Regions from separate parts of the Mesorhizobium sp. 113-3-9 genome, predicted to be linked through region 3. Evidence: predicted binding sites of a transcription regulator. Region 3 holds the regulator's gene; each other region holds the start of a gene.

Region 1 (7,406 bases), 590 kb from region 3:
GGGGGCGCTGTCCCGCCAACCGTTGCGATAAATTCAGCCGCTCGCCTACGCCGCTTCGAGTGCCGCCCTGACCGCCGCAATCGCATCATTGGCCTTGGAGGCGTCAGGGCCACCGGCCTGGGCCATGTCGGGCCGCCCGCCACCGCCCTGCCCGCCCAAGGCGGCGGAGGCCACGCGCACCAGGTCCACGGCGCTGAAGCGACCGACGAGGTCATCGGTCACCGCGACCACGACGCTTGCCTTGTTGTCCTCGCCGGCGCCGACGAAGACGACGACGCCGGAGCCGAGCGAGGTCTTGCCGGCATCCGCCAGCGGCTTCAGGTCCTTCGGCGAGACGCCGGAGACGGCCTTGCCGAGGAAGCCGACGCCCGCGACCGTCTCGTTCTCCGAAGGCGCGCCGGCCGCTGCACCGCCGCCGAGCGCCAGCTTCTTGCGGGCTTCGGTGAGTTCCTTCTCGAGCTTCTTGCGCTCCTCAAGCAAAGCCTCGACGCGCGCCGGCACGTCGGCGGGCGAGATTTTCAGCACGGCTGCCGCCGTCTTCAGCCGCCGATCCTGCTCATCGAGATGTTTTCTGGCCGCCTCGCCGGTCAGCGCCTCGATGCGGCGCACGCCGGCGGCAACCGCGCTGTCGGAGACGACACGCACCAGGCCGATATCTCCGGTCGCCCTGACATGGGTGCCGCCGCAGAGTTCGACCGAATAGGGCCGGTTGGCCTTGGCGCCATGCAGCCCGGTGCCCATCGACACGACGCGCACTTCATCGCCATACTTCTCGCCGAACAGCGCCATGGCGCCCTCGGCGATGGCGTCGTCGACCGACATCAGGCGCGTGGTCACCGGGCCGTTCTGCACGACGATTTCGTTGGCCATGCGCTCGACCTCTTCGAGTTCCTCGGCCGAAATCGGCTTGTTGTGCGAGATGTCGAAGCGCAGGCGCTCCGGCGCGACGAGCGAGCCCTTCTGTGCGACATGAGTGCCCAGCACCTCGCGCAGCGCCTCATGGATCAGGTGGGTGGCGGAGTGGTTCGCACGCAGCCTGGAGCGCCTGTTATGGTCGACCTTGAGCTCAACGGCGGCGCCCGTCTTGACCGTGCCGCTCGCCACCTTGCCCAGATGCACGAACAGCCCATCCGCCTTCTTCTGCGTATCGGAGATTTCGATCGAGAAGCCTTCGCCTGAAATGACGCCGGTATCGCCCATCTGGCCGCCGGATTCGCCATAGAATGGCGTCTGGTTGACGACCACCGCAACCGCGTCACCCTTGCCGGCGCTGTCGACGGTCTTGCCGTCCCGCACCAACGCCTGGATGAGGCCTTCCGCAGCTTCAGTCTCGTAGCCGAGGAATTCGGTGGCGCCGGTCTGTTCGCGCACCGAGAACCACACCGTCTCGGTCGCGGCCTCGCCAGACCCCGTCCAGTGCTTGCGCGCCTCGGCCTTCTGCTGCTCCATCGCATTGGTGAAGCCGGCAAGATCGACCGAGATGCTGCGCTGGCGCAGCGCGTCCTGCGTCAGGTCGAGCGGGAAGCCGTAGGTGTCGTAGAGTTTGAAGGCCGTCTCGCCATCCAGCATGTCGCCGGCATGCAGCGTTTCCGTCGCCTCGGAGAGCAGGCCGAGGCCGCGCACCAGCGTCTTGCGGAAGCGCGTCTCCTCGAGCTTCAGCGTTTCCGTGATCAACTGTTCGCCGCGCAGCAATTCGGGATAGGCCTGGCCCATCTCGCGCACCAGAGCCGGCACCAGCTTCCACATCAGAGGCTCGCTCGCCCCGAGCAACTGCGCGTGGCGCATGGCGCGGCGCATGATGCGGCGCAGCACGTAACCGCGGCCTTCGTTCGACGGCAGCACGCCGTCGGCGACCAGGAAGGAGGACGAGCGCAAATGATCGGCAATGACACGGTAGGACGCCACCGTTTCGGCATCCGGAGCGCGCCCAAGCGCGGAAGACGCCGCATCGATGAGGTGACGGAACAGATCGGTCTCGAAAACGCTTTCCACGCCTTGCAGGATGGACGCCATGCGCTCCAGGCCCATGCCGGTGTCGATCGACGGACGCGGCAGGTCGATGCGCTCCTCCTTCGTCACCTGTTCATATTGCATGAACACCAGGTTCCAGAATTCGAGGAATCGGTCGCCATCCTCTTCCGGGCTGCCGGGAGGGCCACCCCAGATGTGCTCGCCACGATCGATGAAGATTTCCGAGCAAGGCCCGCAAGGACCGGTGTCGCCCATCGCCCAGAAATTGTCCGAGGTCGGGATGCGGATGATGCGATCGTCCGAGAAACCGGCGATCTTCTTCCAGAAGCCCGCCGCCTCATCGTCGGTGTGGTAGACGGTGACCAGCAGCTTGTCCCTCTTCAGCCCGAACTCTTTGGTGATCAGGTTCCAGGCAAGCTCGATGGCGCGCTCCTTGAAATAGTCGCCAAAGGAGAAGTTGCCGAGCATCTCGAAGAAGGTCAGGTGACGCGCGGTGTAGCCGACATTGTCGAGGTCGTTGTGCTTGCCGCCGGCGCGAACGCTCTTCTGGGCGGTGGTGGCGCGCGAATAGGACCGCTTCTCCAAACCGGTGAAGACGTTCTTGAACTGCACCATGCCGGCATTGGTGAACATCAATGTCGGATCGTTGCGCGGCACGAGCGGGCTCGAGGCCACGACCTCGTGGCCCTCCTTGCGGAAATAGTCGAGAAATGTCGACCGAATCTCGTTCACGCCACTCATGACTGCTGCCTTTTCGCGAAAACCGCCGGCGCGGCCGGCGGAAACTGGTCTCTGCTTTTTAGAAGATTGACTTGGCCTTTTAGCGGGCACACCGCACCCTGTCCAGAAACACGGAATTAGGCCAATCCAATGCACGTCGCCCAAAACGACCTCGGTTTTGGCAGAGCGACATGCATGAGAATAAAGACCTGAAGCGCGTCGCGTGAATCCACTCAGGCGCGAAGCGCTTCAGGAGCTTATCAGGCCGGCTCCACACCGCCCAAAAACAAAAACCGCCGGCTCGAAGGCCAGCGGTTTTGAACGCGGTACTAAAGAACTCGATTACTTAAGCATCAGGTCATAAGCCGACTTTATGGCCGAACTCTGGCCGTTGCCTTACATCGCGCCGGCTTCGTCCTCAAAACCGTCGTCGCCGTTGCCTTCGGAGCCACCATTCTCGAGGAATTTCTCGGCGATCAGACCGGCATTCTGTCTCAGTGCCAGTTCGATCTCGCGCGCGGTATCGGGATTGTCGCGCAGGAACAGTTTTGCATTTTCGCGGCCCTGGCCGAGACGCTGCGAATTGTAGGAGAACCAGGCACCCGACTTCTCGACCACGCCGGCCTTGACGCCGAGATCGACCAGTTCGCCGGTCTTGGAGACGCCCTCGCCATACATGATGTCGAACTCGACCACCTTGAAGGGCGGTGCCAGCTTGTTCTTGACGACCTTGACGCGGGTCTGGTTGCCGACGACCTCGTCGCGATCCTTGACCGAGCCGATGCGGCGGATGTCGAGGCGCACCGATGCATAGAATTTCAGCGCGTTGCCGCCGGTGGTGGTCTCGGGCGAACCGAACATGACGCCGATCTTCATGCGGATCTGGTTGATGAAGATGACCATGGTGTTGGAGCGCGAGATCGAGGCGGTCAGCTTGCGCAACGCCTGGCTCATCAGGCGGGCCTGCAGGCCGGGCAGCGAATCGCCCATCTCGCCCTCGATTTCGGCGCGCGGCGTCAGCGCCGCGACCGAATCGACCACCAGCACGTCGATGGCACCGGAACGCACCAGCGTGTCGCAGATCTCCAGCGCCTGCTCGCCGGTGTCGGGCTGCGAGATCAGCAGGTTTTCCAGATCGACACCGAGCTTGCGGGCATAGACCGGATCGAGCGCATGCTCGGCATCGACGAAGGCGCAGATGCCGCCCTTCTTCTGGGCTTCGGCCACAGTATGCAGCGCCAGCGTCGTCTTGCCCGAGCTTTCGGGCCCGTAGATCTCGATGATGCGGCCGCGCGGCAGGCCACCAACGCCGAGCGCGATGTCGAGGCCGAGCGAACCGGTCGGCACCGTTTCGATCTCGACGACCTGCTCGTTGGCGCCGAGCCGCATGATCGAGCCCTTGCCGAAAGCCCGCTCGATTTGCGACAGAGCCGCATCCAGAGCCTTTGATTTGTCCACTGCCTTATCCTCTACAAGCCGCAAAGAATTCTGAGCCATGATACATCACCCCTTGGTCGTCAATGAAGGCCGGACAATCCGTAATCCCTGGCATTTTGTACCTTTTTTGTTCTCATTTGGCAAGAGGAAACAAGCATTTGAAAAACAAGCGATATCCGGATTTGTTCTTTTTTCGTCCCAGAAACGCGGGCAGCAACCCACCTCGCATTAGGCCAGCCGGCACCGCTGTCCCGGCCTGCCGAATCGCTGCCTTGCATGCGAAGCTCTGTCGCGCAGCCTAGCGCTTGTGCGGCTGCAACAACAAAGGTCATATCGCCGCCATGGTGAAATCCGCAGAGATACTGGCCGTGGGCGGGGCCCATATCGACCGGCGCGGCCAGGTGTCCGGCCTCTACGTGCCGGCCGCGTCCAACCCCGGCACGATGCGCGAAGATGTCGGCGGCGGCGTCTTCAACGCGCTGCGCAGCACAGTGCTGCGCGGCGTCTCCGCTTCGCTGCTTTCGATGCGGGGCGGCGATGCGGCGGGCGACACCGTTTCCCGCGCCATAGCCAAGGCAGGGATCGCCGATCTGTCGGCGGTGTTCCTTGACCGCACGACACCGAGCTATACCGCGTTGATCGATCGCGAAGGCGAGTTGATCGTCGGCTTTGCCGACATGGCGCTGTACGATCTGGCGTTTCCCAAGCAGATCCGCCGATCCAAGGTGCGGGAGGCGATCTTGGCCGCCGACGCCATCCTGTGTGACGCCAATCTGCCATCGGCGGCACTGGAGCGGCTGGTTTCGCTTGCCGCCGGCAAGCCCGTATTCGCCATTGCCATTTCGCCGGCCAAGATCGTGCGCCTGAAGCCGGTGCTCAGCAATCTGGCCGTCGTCTTCATGAACCAGCGCGAGGCCCTCGCGCTGGCAGGCCTGGACGGCGCGGCTTCCCAGCGGGGCATCGTTGACGGTTTGAAGCGCGCCGGCCTCACCAGCGCGGTGGTGACGGCGGGCAGCGGCCCGGTGCTGGGTTTTGATCGCGACGGCATGTTTGCCATCATGCCGCCCGCCCCGAGGAAAGTTGTGGACGTCACCGGCGCGGGAGATGCGCTGGCGGGGGCAACGGTCGCCGCCTTGCTGCGCGGCATGCCCTTGCGGGCGGCGTTGCGGGAAGGCGTCGCCGCGGCAACGCTGGCCATCGAGAGCGCCGACGCCGTTCCCGATTTCACCGCGGCCGCCTTCATGGAAGCGCTGGCCCTTGTGCCCGATGTGCAGGAAGTGGCATGAGACCGGCAAATTCATAGTGCCGGAGTGCCGCCGCGCACCTTGATGGATGCATGCACACCGGATTGGAGACCTGAGATGACCCCGGAAACCGCCCGCCCCTTCATCGATATCCACGCGCCGGTGGCGCAAGCCCTGGCCGCCGGCCGGCCGGTGGTGGCACTGGAAAGCACCATCATCACCCATGGCATGCCCTACCCCGACAATGGCGCCATGGCGGCGGACGTCGAGAAGATCATCAGCGACGGTGGTGCCGTGCCGGCAACGATCGCCGTGGTCGGCGGACGCATCAAGATCGGCCTTTCCGACGGCGAGCGCGAATCGCTGGCCATGACCGGCGACGCCATGAAGCTGTCGCGCGCCGACCTCGGCTTCGCCGTCGCGCAAGGGCGCACCGGGGGCACCACGGTCGCCGCGACGATGATCGCCGCCCATATGGTCGGGATAAAAGTGTTCGCCACCGGCGGCATTGGCGGCGTGCACAAGGGGGCGGAAAAGAGTTTCGATATTTCGGCCGACCTCGATGAACTGGCGCGCACACCGGTCATCGTCGTCTCGGCCGGCGCCAAAGCCATCCTCGACATCGAAAAGACGCTGGAAGTGCTGGAGACGCGCGGCGTGCCTGTCATCGGCCATGGCTGCGAGACCATGCCCGCCTTCTGGTCGCGGCAGTCGCCGTTCCGCGCGCCTCTCACCTTGTACAAGCCTGAAGACATCGCGCATTTCTACCAGACCCGGGCTGCGCTGGGGCTCGGCGGCGGCATGCTGATCGCCAACCCGGTGCCGCAGAACCACGAAATCCCCGCCGAAGAGATGGCGGGCTACATCGAAGCAGCGCAAAAGGCCGCCGAGGCTCTGCACGTGACCGGCAAGGCGGTGACGCCGTTCCTGCTATCGAAAATCCTGGAGCTCACCGGCGGCCGCAGCCTGAAGACCAACATCGCGCTGGTCGAAAACAATGCGAGGCTGGCGGCCGAGATAGCAAAAGCGCTGTAGGTTCGCGCGGCTATTTGCCGGCGCGCCTTCCGGCCTCATAGGCGCGGCGTGCCCACACCGTCATCTCGTCCGGATCGTCAAAGGCACTGTCGGGGATGCTCCAATAGGGCATGGCGACCAGCTTGCCGTGACGCGAGCCGGTGTAGGTCCATTGCTTGCAGCCCTCGGCTTCGAAGTGGGGCGCGCTTTGCTCGTCGGCCTTCAGCAGCAATTCGCCGCGCAGCACGATGGCGACGATGACGCCGTCGAAATAGATGCCCTTGCCGCCGAACAGCCTGCGGACGCTGACCGGGCCGAGGCCGGCGAACAGTTCGGCGATGCGTTCATTGTCCATGCCGCGATCATGTCACCGGCATTTGACATTGTCATCGCGCAACCAAGATCATGCTGACAGGTTGAGATCATTCCGTCGGAGTTTTTTGTCATGCCACTTCTGCTCAAGGGATCCTGCCGCTGCAACGCCGTGCGTTTCGAGGTGGAAAGCCACACGCCGGTGCCATTCATGCTTTGCTACTGCTCGATCTGCCGCAAGCAGCAGGGCGGCGGCGGTTTCGCCATCAATCTCGGCGCCGACTACGAAACGCTGAACATCAGGGGCAAGAGGAGCCTTGGCGTCTACCGTGCCGAGATCGAGGACGACGAACATCCCCATTGCGAGGTCTCGACCGGCGAACGCAATTTCTGCCGCAAATGCGGGTCGGCGCTCTGGCTCTACGATCCGACCTGGCCGGAACTGGTGCATCCCTTCGCCTCGGCGATCGACAGCGACCTGCCGACACCACCGGAAAAGGTGCACCTGATGCTGAAATACAAGGCGAACTGGGTCGAACCCGAGATCGGCAAGCGCGACAAGGTGTTCGACGTCTATCCGGAAGAATCGATCGCCGACTGGCACAAGCGGACGGCTATGTGGGTGGAGTAGTGTTCTTCGCCCCGTAAGCAGGACGAAGGAAGGATCAGGCCGAGGCGCGCGCCTCTGCCAGTGCCTTGAGATCCGCC
Region 2 (7,406 bases), 3.4 Mb from region 3:
GCGACATTGGCGAGCGCCGTAGTGGCATGGCGCATCGCCGGACTGCGCGACGTGACGATGGCGTAAGCCACCACGGAGCCGAAGAGCGTGCCGCCAAAAGCTGTCGTAACAGCCAGTTTCAGGCTGTTGGTGAAGGCTGTCAGCGTCGCTGGCGTAAGCGCTCGCCGGAAATTGTCCAGCGTCGGTCCGCCTTCTCCGCTCAGGCTGGACCGCAGCAAGGTCAAGACAGGGAATATCTCGAAAGCCAGGATGAAAGCCACGAACGGGGTCAAGCCGATCCAGGCGAGCCAGCGATGGTTGCGGCGCATCGTCATACGCCCGCGATACCCAAGCCCGGGCCCCCTGTGCGATCATGGAACGGGCCGTGGTCGGCAGCGGGGAGCCCGTTGCACCATGTCGCGATAGTCAATTGCATATCTGTTCCGATGATTTGTCAGATCCGGAGTCACACCGGTCCAAAATGATGAATCGTGCTATTGTTTAGTGATACTAAATGGTGTTTATTATTAATGCATGAGATGGATGTCTGTTTGATGACGCCCTGCAGTATTGTTCGATGACGGGAGATCGATATCGGGTGCAAAGTGTCGGCCGCGCGCTCGACATCATCGACAAGATCGCCAGTTCCGGAAAAGACGGTGCCCGCCTGACCGACCTGGCGGTCGCGGCTGGAGTGACCAAGGCAGCCGCCTATGCGATCCTGCTCAGTCTGAAAGCGGCCGGCATGGTGTCCGATACCGGCGAGGGTATGGGCAAGCGCTACCGGCTTGGTCTTGCGCTGGTTCGACTTGGTGATCTTGCGGTCGCCGGCACAGGCGTCGCCGAAGTCGCCATGCCGGTGTTGCGCCAGCTCACGCAGGCAACGGGCATCACCTCGCGCGTCGCGATATGGGACGAGGATGCGGCCGTCGTCGTTGGCCGGGCCGACGCGCCCGATGCCATTCGATTCGACGCCGCGCTTGGGCGGCGCGAACGACCGCATTGCTCGGCGGTCGGCAAGATCTTTCTCGCGGCAATGCCTCGGCAACAAGCGATCGACATCCTTGAGCGCACGGGCTATCCGGCCCGCACACCGAAGACGCTCAGCACGATGCCGGCGCTTACTTCATCCCTCGATTTGGTCATCGCCCGCCACTATGCGATCGATGACGAGGAAGACCATGCGGGCGTCGTCTGCGTCGCCGCGGCGATCTTCGGGCATGACGGCGCGGCCGTCGGCGCGATCAGCGTCACGACGCTCAAACAATTGCTGCCGGATCACGCCGTTCCGCCTTTGACCCGTTCGATCATCGAACATGCGGACCAGATCTCGGTGGCGCTTGGCGGCTTGCCGTCATCGGCGGCATGGCCTTCAAAGGCCTGATCACGCGATTGCCCCTCCACGCTTGCCTCCACCGTCCAGTGACGGCATAGATCGGATATGACCGAACCCTACCGCCCGCGCCGCTCGGTGCTCTATGTCCCGGCCTCCAGCGACAAGGCATTGGCCAAGATCGCGCAGCTTGCCTGTGATGCCGTCATCATCGACCTCGAGGATGCCGTCGCCCCGGCCGACAAGGTCGCCGCCCGTGAAAAGCTGGCTGGCATTTTCGCCAATCGCCCGGTCGCCTCTGGCCGCCGCTGCGAGATGGTGGTGCGCGTCAACGCGCTGGCCAGCGAATGGGGCGCCGACGACCTGCTGGCCGCGGCAAAATTCGAGCCCGACGGCATCCTGTTGTCCAAGGTCGCCACACCGCGCGACATCCTTGAGGTCGGCGACGTGCTCGATGACAATTTTGCCCCCGACAGCGTGAAGCTGTGGGCGATGATCGAGACGCCCAAGGCCATGCTCAACATCGGCGCGATCGCCGAGCTTGGCCGCGATTCGGCCTCACGGCTCAATTGTTTCGTTGCCGGAACGAATGACCTGGCCAAGGACACCGGCGTGCTGGCGACGCCGGACCGGCGCTATCTCGTGCCGTGGCTGATGCAGATGGTGCTGGCCGCGCGCGCCGGCGGTCTCGACATGCTCGACGGCGTAGCCAACGATTTTCGCGACCTCGACGCCTTTGCCCGCGAGTGCGCGGAAGCGGCGGCCATGGGCTTCGACGGCAAGACCCTGATCCATCCGGCCCAGATCGACGCGGCGAACCGCGCCTTCGCGCCGTCGCCGGCAGCGCTGACCGAGGCGCGCCTGGTGAAGGACGCGTTTGCCCTCGCCGAAAACAGCGGCAAGGGCGTGATCGCGCTGAATGGCAGAATGGTCGAGCGGCTGCATCTGGCGCAGGCCGAAAAACTGCTGGCGAAGGCCGCCGCCATCGGCGCATGATCGCGGCCAAGTTCATTCACGACAGGACTTGAGAAAATGAAACTCTACCGCTTTCTTACCGGCCCGGACGACGCCAGCTTCTGCCACAAGGTGACGGCGGCGCTGAACAAGGGCTGGCACCTGTTCGGCTCGCCGACCTATGCCTATGACAAGAAAGCCAAGACCATGCGCTGCGGCCAGGCCGTGGTGAAGGATGTCGATGGCCAGGAATACGGGCCGGACACCAAGCTCAGCGACTGGTAGGGGCTTCCTCTCTTCGTCGTCCTAGGGCGAAGCAAGGAGCGATGCGACGCGGCGCAGACCCTAGGGTGACGAAGGTTCGAGCCTATTCGGCCGCTTCCTCGATCCGCTCCATATCATCGTCCGACAGGCCGAAATGGTGGCCGATCTCGTGGATCAGCACATGGGTGACGATGTCGCCCAGCGTTTCCTCGTTTTCGGCCCAGTAGTCGAGCATGGCGCGGCGGTAGAGCGTGATGCGGTTCGGGCCTTCGCCGGTCTGCGGGTTCCAGCGCTCGGCGATGCCGCGTCCCTCGAACAGGCCGAGCAGGTCGAACGGCGTTTCCAGCGACAGGTCGTCCATGATTTCGTCGGTCGGGAACTCGGCGATCTGGATGACGATCTCGCCGGTCAGCTTGCGAAACTCCTCCGGCAAATGGGCATAGGCCTCCAGCGCGAGGAACTCCAGCTCCTCCATCGAGGGCGCAAGTTCGCCATGCCAGGTGCGGGTTTTGTAGATGCGGGCCATGCTTTGTCCTTTGATCCCGGCATATAGGCTTTCGCACCGGTGGAGGCAAATAAGAGGGCTGAGGCGCGCGGGGATGAGGAATAAATTCCTTGTGACTCTGCTTGACTCTTCCAACGCCCTCTGGAATCTATAGGAACATAACAGGAACAATTGTGAGTGGAAGCTGACCGTCATGGCGATGAGCGCCGTGGCGCGGGAGACTGTTTTTGCCCTGCGCCGCCAGATCGCGAAAATCGAGGGAACGCTGCCCGAGCGCCTGCAGCTGCCGGCTGGCGCGCCGCTTGATGCTGGCGTCAGCGCCGATGTCACGTCCAATACCGATCTCACGATCGTCCGGCGCGGCCTTGCCGCGGCCCTGCCGGATGCCTTCCTGCCCACCGGCGTCGAACGCCTCGATGCCGCCCTGAGCGGCGGCCTGCCGAAAGCCGCCTTGAGCGAAATCCATGGCGGGCAAACCCGCGATGCCGGAGCCGTTGCCGGCTTCGCTCTGTCGCTCACCAGCCTGATCCTGAAGCAGGCCCACGGACTGCCGGTGCTGTGGATCGGTACATCGGAAATCTTTGGCGAGGCCGGCTTTCCCTATGCTAGGGGGCTGCATGCCGCGTTCGGCATCGAGCCCGGGCAATTGCTGTTTTCCGAGGCGCCCAGGCTCGTCGATGCGCTGTGGGTCGCCGAGGAGGCCGCCCGGATGACGGCGCTCGCCGCCGTCATCCTGGAGATTCGCGGCAACCCGCAGCGGCTGGACCTGACCGCGACGCGCCGGCTGCATGCAAGGGCGGCAAGCGCCGGCCGGCCGGTGTTCCTGCTGCGGCAGGCGGCCGAGCCCGAACCGACTGCGGCGCCCGTCCGCCTCATTGTCGCGTCGGCGCCTGCCGTGCCGCGCGCCACGATCACCGGGCCGCTCGCCGGTTCGATCGGCCGCCCCGCCTTCACCATCACCATCGGCAAGAGCCGCACGGCCCTGCCAGGACAATTCACACTGGAGTGGAACCCCGATGAACGCGTATTCGACGAGAGATGGGGCGAAGAAAGACGAAGCGAGGAAAGACGGGCAGGCCGGGCAAAGAATCCTGTCGCTGTGGTTTCCCTACCTCGCGGCCGAAAGGATCCTGCGGCAGCGTCTGGGGCGATCCTGGCGTTCCCGGCCGTCGGATCACCCGACGCCATCTCACCCACCGCTCGTGATCAGTCACCGCCAGGGGAACGCGCAGCGCATTTCGGCCCTCGACGAGCGGGCTGAGGCGCTGCACCTGAAGCGCGACATGGGCATTGCCGATGCGCGCGCCATGCATCCGTCGATCGACATCGTCGAGGCCGATCCGGAAGCCGACCGCCGCCTGCTCGAAGGCCTTGCCGACTGGTGCGACCGCTACACCCCGCTGGTGGCGCTGGATGGGACGGACGGCCTGTTCCTCGATGTCACCGGCTGCACCCATCTGTTCGGCGGCGAACGCGCCATGCTCGACGACATCCTGTCGCGCTTCTTCCATCAGGGGTTCGATGTCCGCGCTGGCCTTGCCCCGACGCCGGGAGCGGCCTGGGCGGCGGCACGCTTTTGCGGTGACCGCATCGTCGCCGGCGGCGAGGAGGAAGCACTGCTGGCGCCCTTGCCGCTCGCCGCATTGCGCATAGCGCCGGAAATCCGAGCCAGCCTGGAGAGCGTCGGCCTGCGCACGGCGGGCGCCGTCATGGCGGCACCACGCGCGCCGCTCGCCCGCCGCTTCGGCGCCACCCTGCTGCTGCGCCTCGACCAGGCGCTTGGCCGTCTCGACGAGGCGGTCTCGCCCCGCCTTCCCGTCGCGCCGCTTTCTGTCGAGCGCCATCTCGCCGAGCCCGTCACGCTGACCGAGGATATCGAGCGGCTGGTCGGCCTGCTGGCGACGACCCTGAAGACCGATCTCGAGCGCCGTGGCGAGGGCGCTCGGACGCTGGCGCTGCTGCTCTTCCGCGTCGACGGCGCGGTCAGCCGCATTGCGCTGGGCACCTCGCGGCCGATGCGCGATCCCCGGCTGATCCAGAAGCTGTTCCATGAAAGGCTGGCGGCACTCGAGCAGAGTATCGATGCCGGCTATGGCTTCGACCTGGTGCGGCTCTCCGTACTGGCCGTCGCCGCTTTCGACATGGCGCAGGCCGACCTGACGGGCGACGTGGCCGATGACGGCGCCGATATCGCGCTGTTCGCCGACCGCATCCGCGCCCGGCTCGGCGAAGGCGCGGTCCTGCAGCCGGTCGCCGTGGAAAGCCATCTGCCGGAACGCGCCGTCGCCATCATCCCCTTCACCGAGGCGCCGCGCCGGACCACGCCGCCGAAGAAGCCGGACAGGATGCAGGCGCCCAAAACCATCTTCCCGCTGGAGCGGCCGATCCGGCTGTTCCGCGCGCCCGAGCTCATCGAGGTGCCCGCCACCGAAATGCCGGAGGGGCCGCCGCTGCACTTCCGCTGGCGGCGCGCGCTCTACCGCGTCACCCGGGTCGAGGGTCCGGAACGCATCGCCGCCGAATGGTGGCGTGAGGCGTCAAGCGATCCGGCCACATCCACCCGGGACTATTTCCGCATCGAGGATGCCGACGGCCGCCGCTTCTGGCTCTACCGGCAAGGCCTTTATGGCAACCCGCAGGTGCCGCCGCGCTGGTTCATGCACGGGGTCTTCGCATGAACGCGCTGACCGTCATCCCCTATGCCGAGTTCGGCATCCAGTCGAATTTCTCCTTCCTGCGCGGCGCCTCCAAACCGGAGGAGCTGGTGGTCGCGGCCAAGCTCCTGGGCTTCTCCGCGATCGGCCTTGCCGACCGCAACACGGTTGCCGGCGTGGTGCGCGCCTGGCAGCAGGCCAAGGTCGAAAAACTCTCCTATCACCCCGGCTGCCGGCTGGTTTTCGGCGACGGCACGCCGGACATTCTCGCCTATCCCCGAAACCGTGCGGGCTGGGGGCATCTGTGCCGCATGCTCACCCAGGCCAATCTGCGTGACGAAACCGAAAAAGGCGCCACCCTTCTCCAGCGCAGCGACCTCCTGGAATGGGGGGACCTGATGTCGCTGGCGGTCCTGCCCGATCTGGTGGCGGAGGCGCAAGGCACTCTTGCCCTGCTTCGCCAACTCAAGGATCGTTTCGGCAAAGCCCTGCGGCTTGGCGTCTCGCCCGACTATGCGGGCAATGACCGTTTCCGGATCGAGCAGGCCGCGGCGATGGCCGAGAGTGCCGGCATCCCGCTGATGGCGACCAACGATGTCCTCTACCACACGGCCGAACGGCGCCCATTGCAGGACGTGCTGACCGCGATCCGCCTCAACACGCCCGTCGCAGAGGTCGGCCTCGAACTCACCGCCAACGCCGAGCGTCACCTGAAGCCGCCGCTGGAGATGGCGCGGCTTTTTCGCCGGCACCCGCAAGCGCTGGCCGAGACGCTGCGTTTCGGGGAGAGTCTAGAGTTCTCTCTGGAAGAGCTGAAGCACAACTACCCGGAAGAGACCACCGAGGCAGGCGTCGACCCTCAGACCGAACTGGAAAGATTGACTTGGGATGGCGCCAGGAAACGTTACCCCGAGGGCATCCCTGACAAAGTGGAAGGTCTCATCCGGCATGAACTCACAATTGTTGGCCTGAAGAAATATGCCCGTTATTTCCTTACCGTTCGCGACATCGTTCGGTTCGCGCGCTCGGAGGGTGTTCTGTGTCAGGGACGCGGCTCCGCCGCAAACTCCGTCATTTGTTTTTGCCTTGAGATTACGGAAGTTGATCCCAGCCTTCTGGACGTTCTTTTTGAGCGTTTTGTTTCAACGGAACGTGACGAGCCCCCAGACATTGATGTCGATTTCGAGCATGAAAAGCGCGATGTCGTCATCCAGTATATTTACAACAAATACAGTGCCAAGCGCACGGCACTTGCTGCTGCTGTCATCAGCTATCGCGGTCGCTCGGCACTACGCGAAGTGGCGAAGGCGATGGGCCTCTCCGAGGATGTCAGAAGCGCATTGTCGAGCACGATCTGGGGCTGGTCAACCTCTGAGCTTGGCGAGAAGGAGGCTCACGCCGGCGGCATCAACCGTGCCGATCCACTGGCGAGACTGGTGATCGAGCGCTCCAACGATATTATGGGCTTTCCTCGTCATCTGTCCCAGCATGTCGGCGGCTTCGTCATCACCAAGGATCGGCTTGACGAGATCGTCCCCATCGTCAAGACGGCGATGGACGAGCGCAAGATGGTCGAATGGGACAAGGATGACCTCGACAATGTCGGCATCCTCAAAGTCGATGTGCTCGCGCTAGGGATGCTGTCTTGCCTGAGGCGCGCCTTTGATCTGCTGGAAACTCACTACGGTGTGAGAGACAAATATGGCCGGCGCCTGAC
Region 3 (7,406 bases):
TGGTATTTGTAGGCCATGGCCGCGATCGTCGGCATCTTGGCGATCAGCCGCATGGAAGCGACCATGCGCTGGTACGGGTCGGAGATGTCGGTGGAGTCGTGATAGAAGGCCGACAGCGCGCCGACCACGCCGCACATGACCGCCATCGGGTGCGCATCGCGGCGGAAGCCGGTGAAGAAGCGCGACATCTGCTCATGCACCATGGTGTGGCGCGTTACGCGGTAATCGAAATCGTCCTTCTGCGCCTTGGTCGGCAGTTCGCCGTAGAGCAGGAGATAGCAGACTTCGAGGAAGTCGCCGTGTTCAGCCAACTGGTCGATCGGATAGCCGCGATGCAAGAGGATGCCGGCATCGCCGTCGATGAAGGTTATCTCGGACTCGCAGCTTGCGGTCGAGGTGAAACCGGGGTCGTATGTGAAGGCGCCGGTGGTGCTGTAGAGCGAGGCGATGTCGATGACGTCAGGTCCGACGGAGCCGCTTCGCACCTTGAATTCATGGGTCTTGCCGGCGAATTCAAGCGTTGCCGTAGCTTCTTGGTTCTTGCCGCCCACATCCAGTTTCTTCGCAGCTTCGGTCATTGCAAACTCCTTCTTGTTTCCTCATGCCGGCAAAGGCAAATTTCTGCAGAGCGACACGTCGAAATCACCGCAATGCGCGTATTCGCCACCGCATTTTAGGAGGTGCGTGCCAGATTGGGCCAAGGCCTAATGTTGCACTGCGAAACGCGCCTTTCAATGCCAATCTTCTTGGGCCAGTTTGCTCCTAATCGATTTGATCCGCTATGCGCGCCAGGCTCTCCTCGCGTCCAAGCACGGCAAGCACGTCGAACACACCCGGTGAGGTGCTTTTGCCAGTCAGCGCGGCCCGCAGGGGCTGGGCCACGGCGCCAAGCTTATGGCCACCGGCCAGCGCATAATCGCGGATCGCGGCCTCCGCCGCGGCAGCCGTCCAGTCGCCAGAAACCGCGTTCAAAGCTTCGTGAGCGCCACGCAGGATCTTGCGCGCATCGTCATTGAGCAAGAGCGCCGCCTTGTCGTCGATCGGCAGCGGGCGCGTGGCGAACAGGAAGGCCGCGCCATCGACAAGCTCGACCAGCGTCTTGGCGCGCTCCTTCAGCCCCGGAAGGGCTGCCAGCAGCTGCGCCTTGTTCGCGTCGTCAAGGCGTGCGGCCATCGCCGGGCCACCCTCGAGATAGGGCAGCGTGGCGATGAAGATGTCGAACAGTTCGGCATCGGCCATGCGGCGCATATGCGCGCCATTGATCGCTTCCAGCTTGGCGAAATCGAAGCGGGCCGCGCCCTTGTTGACGTCGCCGATATCGAACCAGGAGATCATGTCCTTGATCGACATGATCTCGTCGTCGCCGTGGCTCCAGCCCAGGCGCGCCAGGTAGTTGAGCAGCGCCTCCGGCAGGTAGCCCATGGCGCGATAAGCCTCAACGCCGAGCGCGCCGTGACGCTTCGAGAGCTTGGCGCCGTCGGCGCCATGGATCAGCGGTATATGCGACATCGATGGCACGTCCCAACCCATGGCATTGTAGATCACAGTCTGGCGGGCGGCATTGGTCAGGTGGTCGTCGCCACGGATGATGTGGGTGACGCCCATGTCGTGGTCGTCGACGACGACGGCATGCATGTAGGTCGGGTTGCCGTCCGAACGCAGGATGATGAAGTCGTCGAGATCCTTGTTGGGGAAGCGCACCTCGCCCTGGACGCGGTCGTGGACGACCGTCTCGCCCTCGGTCGGCGCCTTGATGCGGATGGCGCCCTTGACGCCGGCTGGCGCCTCGGACGGATCGCGATCGCGCCACTGGCCATTGTAGCGTGGCGGCAGACCCTTGGCGCGAGCCGCTTCGCGCATTGCCTCCAGTTCGGCAGGCGTCTCGTAGCTGTAATAAGCCTTGCCCAGGCGCACGAGCTCCTCCGCGACTTCGCGGTGGCGCGGGGCGCGATCGAATTGCGAAACCGCATCGCCGTCCCAGCCAAGACCGAGCCAGGTGAGTCCGTCCAGGATGGCGGCCGTTGCCGCATCGGTGGAACGCTCGCGATCGGTGTCCTCGATGCGCAGCAGCATCGTGCCGGCGGTATGTTTGGCATAGAGCCAGTTGAACAGCGCCGTGCGCGCGCCTCCGATATGCAGGTAACCGGTGGGCGAGGGGGCAAAACGGGTGACGACCTTGTCGGACATGAAACTCTCGGAAACCATCTGAAGCGGGGCGCGGCGGCGCGGACTTTCGCGCGTTGCGCGTTCATGTAGCATAGGGCGTCAGGGGTGCAAGGGGCAGACCCGATGGCTGGACGTGGCCGGGGCTCGGATCAGGGCGAGGACGCTGTTGTTGGCGTCAGCGAGCGGTCCCTGTTTGCGATCCCGCCGCCGGCCTCGCTGCCGCCATCACCTCTCGTTCCCGGCTCCGGCAGCCAACCTTTGCCAGCGGGTGCCCCAGCACCAATTCCGCCCGCCACTGGCAGGATTGCGCGTATCGGGCGGCAAATCGGCCAGGCTTCCTTGCCTCGCCTGCGCCACGGTGTGACGACAGCAGCGGAACTGGAACTCGACCGAGGCGTCGCCTTCCTGCTGGTGCCGGTCTGCCTGGCCGCTGGTGCGATCGGCTATTATTCGCTGGCGGCGGAGCCTGACTTTGCAAAGCCTGTCGCGATCGTCGCGCTGATGGCGATCTGTGCGCTTGTCTCGCGCTCATGGCCGAAAACCCATCTGGCCTTCATGGCGGCATTGTTATGCGCGCTGGGCCTGCTTGCCGCCAAGGTCGAGACCTGGCGGGCGGACACCCGGATGCTGGGCTCGGAAATCTCGACGCAAGTGACCGGCCGCGTCGTCTCGCTCGACCGCATGGAGACCGGCCGCATCCGATTGACCATAGACGTGACGTCGACGGCGCGGCCAAAACTGCGTTACGCGCCGGAAAGGGTCCGGCTCTCGGCGCGCAAGATACCTGACGACATGACCGCCGGCTCGCTGATATCGGGCTATGCCAAACTGCTGCCGCCGACCGGTCCGGTGCGACCGGACAGCTACGATTTCTCCTTCGACAGCTACTTTGCCGGCATCGGTGGCAGCGGCTTCTTTCTCGGCAATCCAAGAATCGTCTCCGCTGACGACGATGAGATGCCGCTGTCTGCCCGCCTGTTTTCAGGGATAGAAAATGCCCGCGAGGCCATCGCCGACCACATCAGGGGCGCTGTTGGTGGCGCCGAAGGCGAGATCGCGGCAGCGCTGATCGTTGGCGTGCGCGCCGGCATTCCCGATGAAATCAACGAAGCGATGCGGCGCACCGGCATCTATCATATCATCTCCATTTCGGGACTGCATATGGCGCTGGTCGCCGGCACCATCATGGGCCTGCTGCGCGGTGCCTTCGCGCTGTTCCCGGATTTCTCCGCGCGCCGGCCGGTGAAGAAATATGCGGCCGCCGCGGCACTGTTCTCGATCGCCGCCTACCTCATCATCTCAGGCGTCGTCGTTGCAGCCGAGCGCAGTTTCATCATGCTGGCGGTGATGCTGATTGCCGTATTGTTCGATCGCGCGGCGCTGACCATGCGCAATCTGGCGATCTCGGCGATCGCCGTCATCGTGGTGTCGCCGCACGAAGTTGTCGGCCCGAGCTTCCAGATGTCGTTCGCCGCAACGGCCGCGCTGGTCGGCGCCTATGCCGGCTGGGCGGATCACCGTGCGGGAAAGGCAAGACCGCCACCGCCAAAGCGGTCCCTGCCGGGGTTCCTGATGCGAAAATTCCTTGCGCTTACGGGAGGGGTGGCGATGACGTCCATCATTGCCGGCAGCGCCACGGCGCTGTTTGCCATATGGCACTTCCAGCGCGTTTCGCCGCTCAGCCTGTTCGCCAATCTGGCTATCATGCCAATTGTCTCGGTCGTCATGTTTCTGGCGGTTGTCAGCGCCTTGACAATGCCCTTCGGTCTGGACGGGCCTTTTCTCTACCTCATGGGCAAGGGCCTGACAGCGATGATCGCCATATCGGCGTGGATATCGGAACGCTCCCCCGTCGATGCGATCGGGATGATTTCACAACACTCCGTACTGCTGGTGACGATTGCCCTGGTCATCGCGACGATGGCGACGACATGGCTACGGCTGGCGGCAGTGCCATTCGCACTCGCCGGCCTGTTGACCGTGTCTGATACGCGCGTGCCGGATGTGCTGATCTCCGAAGACGCGCGGCTGGTCGCGGTGCCGATCGGCGGTGGCGAACTCGCGGTCAGCCGGGCTCGTCCGAACGAATTCACCGTCGACAATTGGAAACGCGCGCTGGTGTCCGAAACCATTGTCACACCAGAGATGTTCAACAAGGCGGACGGGCAATTCGACATTGCAGATGCCGTCAATCTGCCGCCAGGGGCGCCGTTCTACTGCACGGAGGGCATCTGTCTCGCCCGGCATCCGTCTGGCGCGATCATCGCGCATGTCGAAGACCGCAAGGCTACCTGGAAGGCCTGCGGTTTCGCCGATCTGATCGTTGTCAATGACGCGACAGGCTACGATGCCTGCCACAACCCGCTGGTTCTCGTCATCACCAAACGGCAACTTGCACGCAAGGGCAGTGCCGCCGTGTTCTTCGATCGTCAATCGGCGACCGGCCCGCCGACCGTCAGCTTCGCCGTGGACGGGCCGTATCGGCCCTGGCACGAGCAACGAAAGTTTTCGCGTGAGGCGAGGGGGCTGCCACCCTATCAAAAAGCCGAAACGCCGGCTGCTCCTGCTCAGTAGCGCCTGATCAGCCCGACCAGCTTGCCTTGCACCTTGACCCTATCCGGCCCGAAAATGCGTGTCTCGTAGGCCGGGTTGGCGGCCTCAAGGGCAATCGAGGCGCCCTTGCGGCGGAACCGTTTCAAGGTCGCTTCCTCCTCGTCGACCAGCGCCACGACGATCTCGCCCGGGCTCGCCGTATCGGCGTTGCGGATAATGACCGTGTCGCCATCGAAGATGCCGGCCTCGATCATCGAGTCGCCCTTGACCTCCAGCGCATAGTGCTCGCCACCCATGATCATGTCCGGCGGCACCGAGATCGAATGCGTCTGATGCTGGATCGCATCGATCGGCACGCCGGCGGCGATACGGCCCATCACCGGGATCGACACGGCGGAGACCGCGTCGTCGTCATTGCCGGCAGAAGGCAAGCGCGACGGCGCCGGCTTGATCTGGCGGCCGAGGCCACCCTGACCGAGACTGCCCTGAATGACACTCGGCGAGAATTTCTTTGCGGCGTTGAGGCCGGGCGCGATCGAATCCGGTAGCCGCAGCACTTCCAATGCCCGCGCCCGGTTGGGCAGCCGCCTGATAAAGCCGCGTTCCTCCAGTGCCGTGATCAGGCGATGGATCCCTGACTTGGAGGCGAGATCGAGCGCTTCCTTCATCTCGTCAAAGGAGGGCGGGATACCGCTTTCCTTCAGCCGTTCATGGATGAACATCAGAAGTTCATGTTGCTTGCGCGTCAGCATGGCGCCCCCCAGGCATTGAACGAAGGGTGTGAATCGGAATCGAAAAACAAACCCAGAACAAACACTATCTGTTCCAGTTGTGTTCCGCAACTGTTTAAAGTTTAGTGAATTTGTTAAGGCATCTGAAATTATCTGCCGCCGGCAGCGGGCAGCAATCGACCACCTCCGCGCCAAGGCGAGCATTGAAATCATTTTGGTTAATGGCCTGTGGCCCACCCTCTTGTCCCGCTTGGCATCAGCGTTTGAAGGGCATTCACAGGGCGGATTGCATGGGCCAATCGATCCATTTCGAGCGGAACGAAACGAAATCAAAACGCCAACAATCGCTGGCTATCCGGGGATAGAACGCGTTCAGGCTTCCGGCATCGCTCCGCCCAGAATCTGCGCATAGGCGCCGGCATCGATATTGCCGCCGGAGATAACGCAGACGACGTTGCCGGTTGCCCGCTCGCTGCGGAGAGCGGCGGCGAGCGAGGCGGCTCCCGCGCCTTCGGCCACGATCTTTGCCTTCGAGAACAAAAGGCGCATCGCTTCCGTGACCTGATCGAGGCTGACGGCAATGGCGCCGTCGATAGACTGGCTTGCCAAGGGCCATAGGCCAGGCACCAGCGATGGGCCGCCTATGCTCTTGATGAAGGAGGGGCGCGTCTCGATCTCGACAATGCGTCCGGCCGCCAACGCCGCCGTGACCGGAGCCGCATTCTCATCCTCGACGGCGAAGACCTTGGCCTGGCTCCGCATCGCCTTGACCGCACTGGCGACACCGGTTGTCATGCTCCCTCCGCCATAAGGTGTCAGGACGCAATCGACCTCGGGCAGATCTTCGGCAATCTCGAGGCCAATGGTCGCGTTGCCGGCAAGCACCGCCTGGTCGGTGACCGGGTTCACCAGGAGTTCCGCGCCCTCCGGCCGCTCCGTTCCGATGATGTAGCGCCACCATGTCTCGTGCGAGACGAAGCGCACGTCGCCACCAAGGCCGCGGACCCCGTCGATCTTGGTCTGGGGTGCATCGGCATACATGTAGGCGGCCACCGGAACGCCAAGCGCCCGTGCCGCCCAGGCCATTCCGTAGGCCATGTTGCCGGAACTGATAGTCGCAACGCCATGCCTGAGTTCATCGGCATCGCGGCAGAGCAAGGCATTGAGCGCCGGCCTGATCTTGAAGGCGCCAATGGGCGACAATGTCTCGAGCTTGAGGAATATCCGCTGATCGGCGCGACCGAGATCGAGGCGCAGCAGCGGCGTGCGCGGCAACCAGGCAGCCAGCCTGTCGCGGGCCGCGACCATCTCATCGAGAGTCGGACGTCGCGGAAGCGCTGAAGTCATCCCGAAATTGCCTTCAGGCTGCCGGCGCGTGCGGTGTAGGTGTTAGCGCCGCCGTCCTCGCTGTGAACGTAGACATGCAGCGTGTAGCCGATATGCGCCGTCATCAGCGCCTTTGCCCGCTCGACATCGCGATCGAGGGCCGCTTCCATGATCGCGGTGTGATGCTCGATCGCGATCGCCTCGCGCAGGGCGTCCATTGCCTCGCCATAGCCATCCTTGAGGCCGGCGGCCGCCCGCAATGTCGGCGCCAGGCCGAGAAAACGATGATGCCGCCGCAACTGATCGGCGATTGTCGAACGGAAGCGCAACAGCCAGTTGGACGTCGCAGCACTCAGCAGTGCCGCGTGAAAGGCCTCGTGGCTCTCGTCCCATTGGTCGACGGCCGCATCCGAGGGGTCGTCGACCGCGGTCTTGCAGCGGGAGAGCCGGTAGTGGGCGGTGACAACCGCGTCCTCCCATTCCCTGCCGCCTTTCTCGATCGATTCCAGGAACAGCGGCATCTCCACAACCATCCTTGCGCGAGCCAGGTCCTCGAGCTCGGCCCGCGACACCGGAGCCACGGCAAAGCCGCGATTGCTGATGGCGGTAACCAGGCGCTCGGCCTCAAGT

Evidence for each region. The regulator LexA, encoded in region 3, represses DNA repair genes until DNA is damaged. The targets are predictions, from matches to a motif close to TGTTCNNNNTGTGTTCNG.
Region 1: recA (recombinase RecA) is a predicted target of LexA. The motif match lies at 4,246-4,263, and genes of this name have one in related genera.
Region 2: MesoLj_RS05100 (ImuA family protein) is a predicted target of LexA. The motif match lies at 3,188-3,205, and genes of this name have one in related genera.

What each region holds. Positions count from the first base shown of each region.
Region 1 covers NZ_AP023246.1:5,062,596-5,070,001, forward strand. The annotation lists gene alaS (alanine--tRNA ligase) at 46-2,712, opposite strand; gene recA (recombinase RecA) at 3,088-4,188, opposite strand; gene MesoLj_RS24880 (carbohydrate kinase family protein) at 4,470-5,414, shown strand; gene MesoLj_RS24885 (pseudouridine-5'-phosphate glycosidase) at 5,490-6,407, shown strand; gene MesoLj_RS24890 (TfoX/Sxy family protein) at 6,418-6,741, opposite strand; gene MesoLj_RS24895 (GFA family protein) at 6,832-7,329, shown strand; gene sufA (Fe-S cluster assembly scaffold SufA) at 7,364-7,406, opposite strand, start outside.
Region 2 covers NZ_AP023246.1:1,077,956-1,085,361, reverse strand. The annotation lists gene MesoLj_RS05125 (ABC transporter permease) at 1-308, opposite strand, end outside; gene MesoLj_RS05120 (IclR family transcriptional regulator) at 557-1,363, shown strand; gene MesoLj_RS05115 (HpcH/HpaI aldolase/citrate lyase family protein) at 1,421-2,308, shown strand; gene MesoLj_RS05110 (DUF1737 domain-containing protein) at 2,345-2,551, shown strand; gene MesoLj_RS05105 (metallopeptidase family protein) at 2,634-3,056, opposite strand; gene MesoLj_RS05100 (ImuA family protein) at 3,229-4,296, shown strand; gene MesoLj_RS05095 (DUF6504 family protein) at 4,238-5,713, shown strand; gene MesoLj_RS05090 (error-prone DNA polymerase) at 5,710-7,406, shown strand, end outside.
Region 3 covers NZ_AP023246.1:4,470,860-4,478,265, forward strand. The annotation lists gene gltA (citrate synthase) at 1-578, opposite strand, end outside; gene gltX (glutamate--tRNA ligase) at 763-2,187, opposite strand; gene MesoLj_RS21680 (ComEC/Rec2 family competence protein) at 2,290-4,740, shown strand; gene lexA (transcriptional repressor LexA) at 4,734-5,471, opposite strand; gene MesoLj_RS21690 (threonine ammonia-lyase) at 5,823-6,797, opposite strand; gene MesoLj_RS21695 (GntR family transcriptional regulator) at 6,794-7,406, opposite strand, start outside.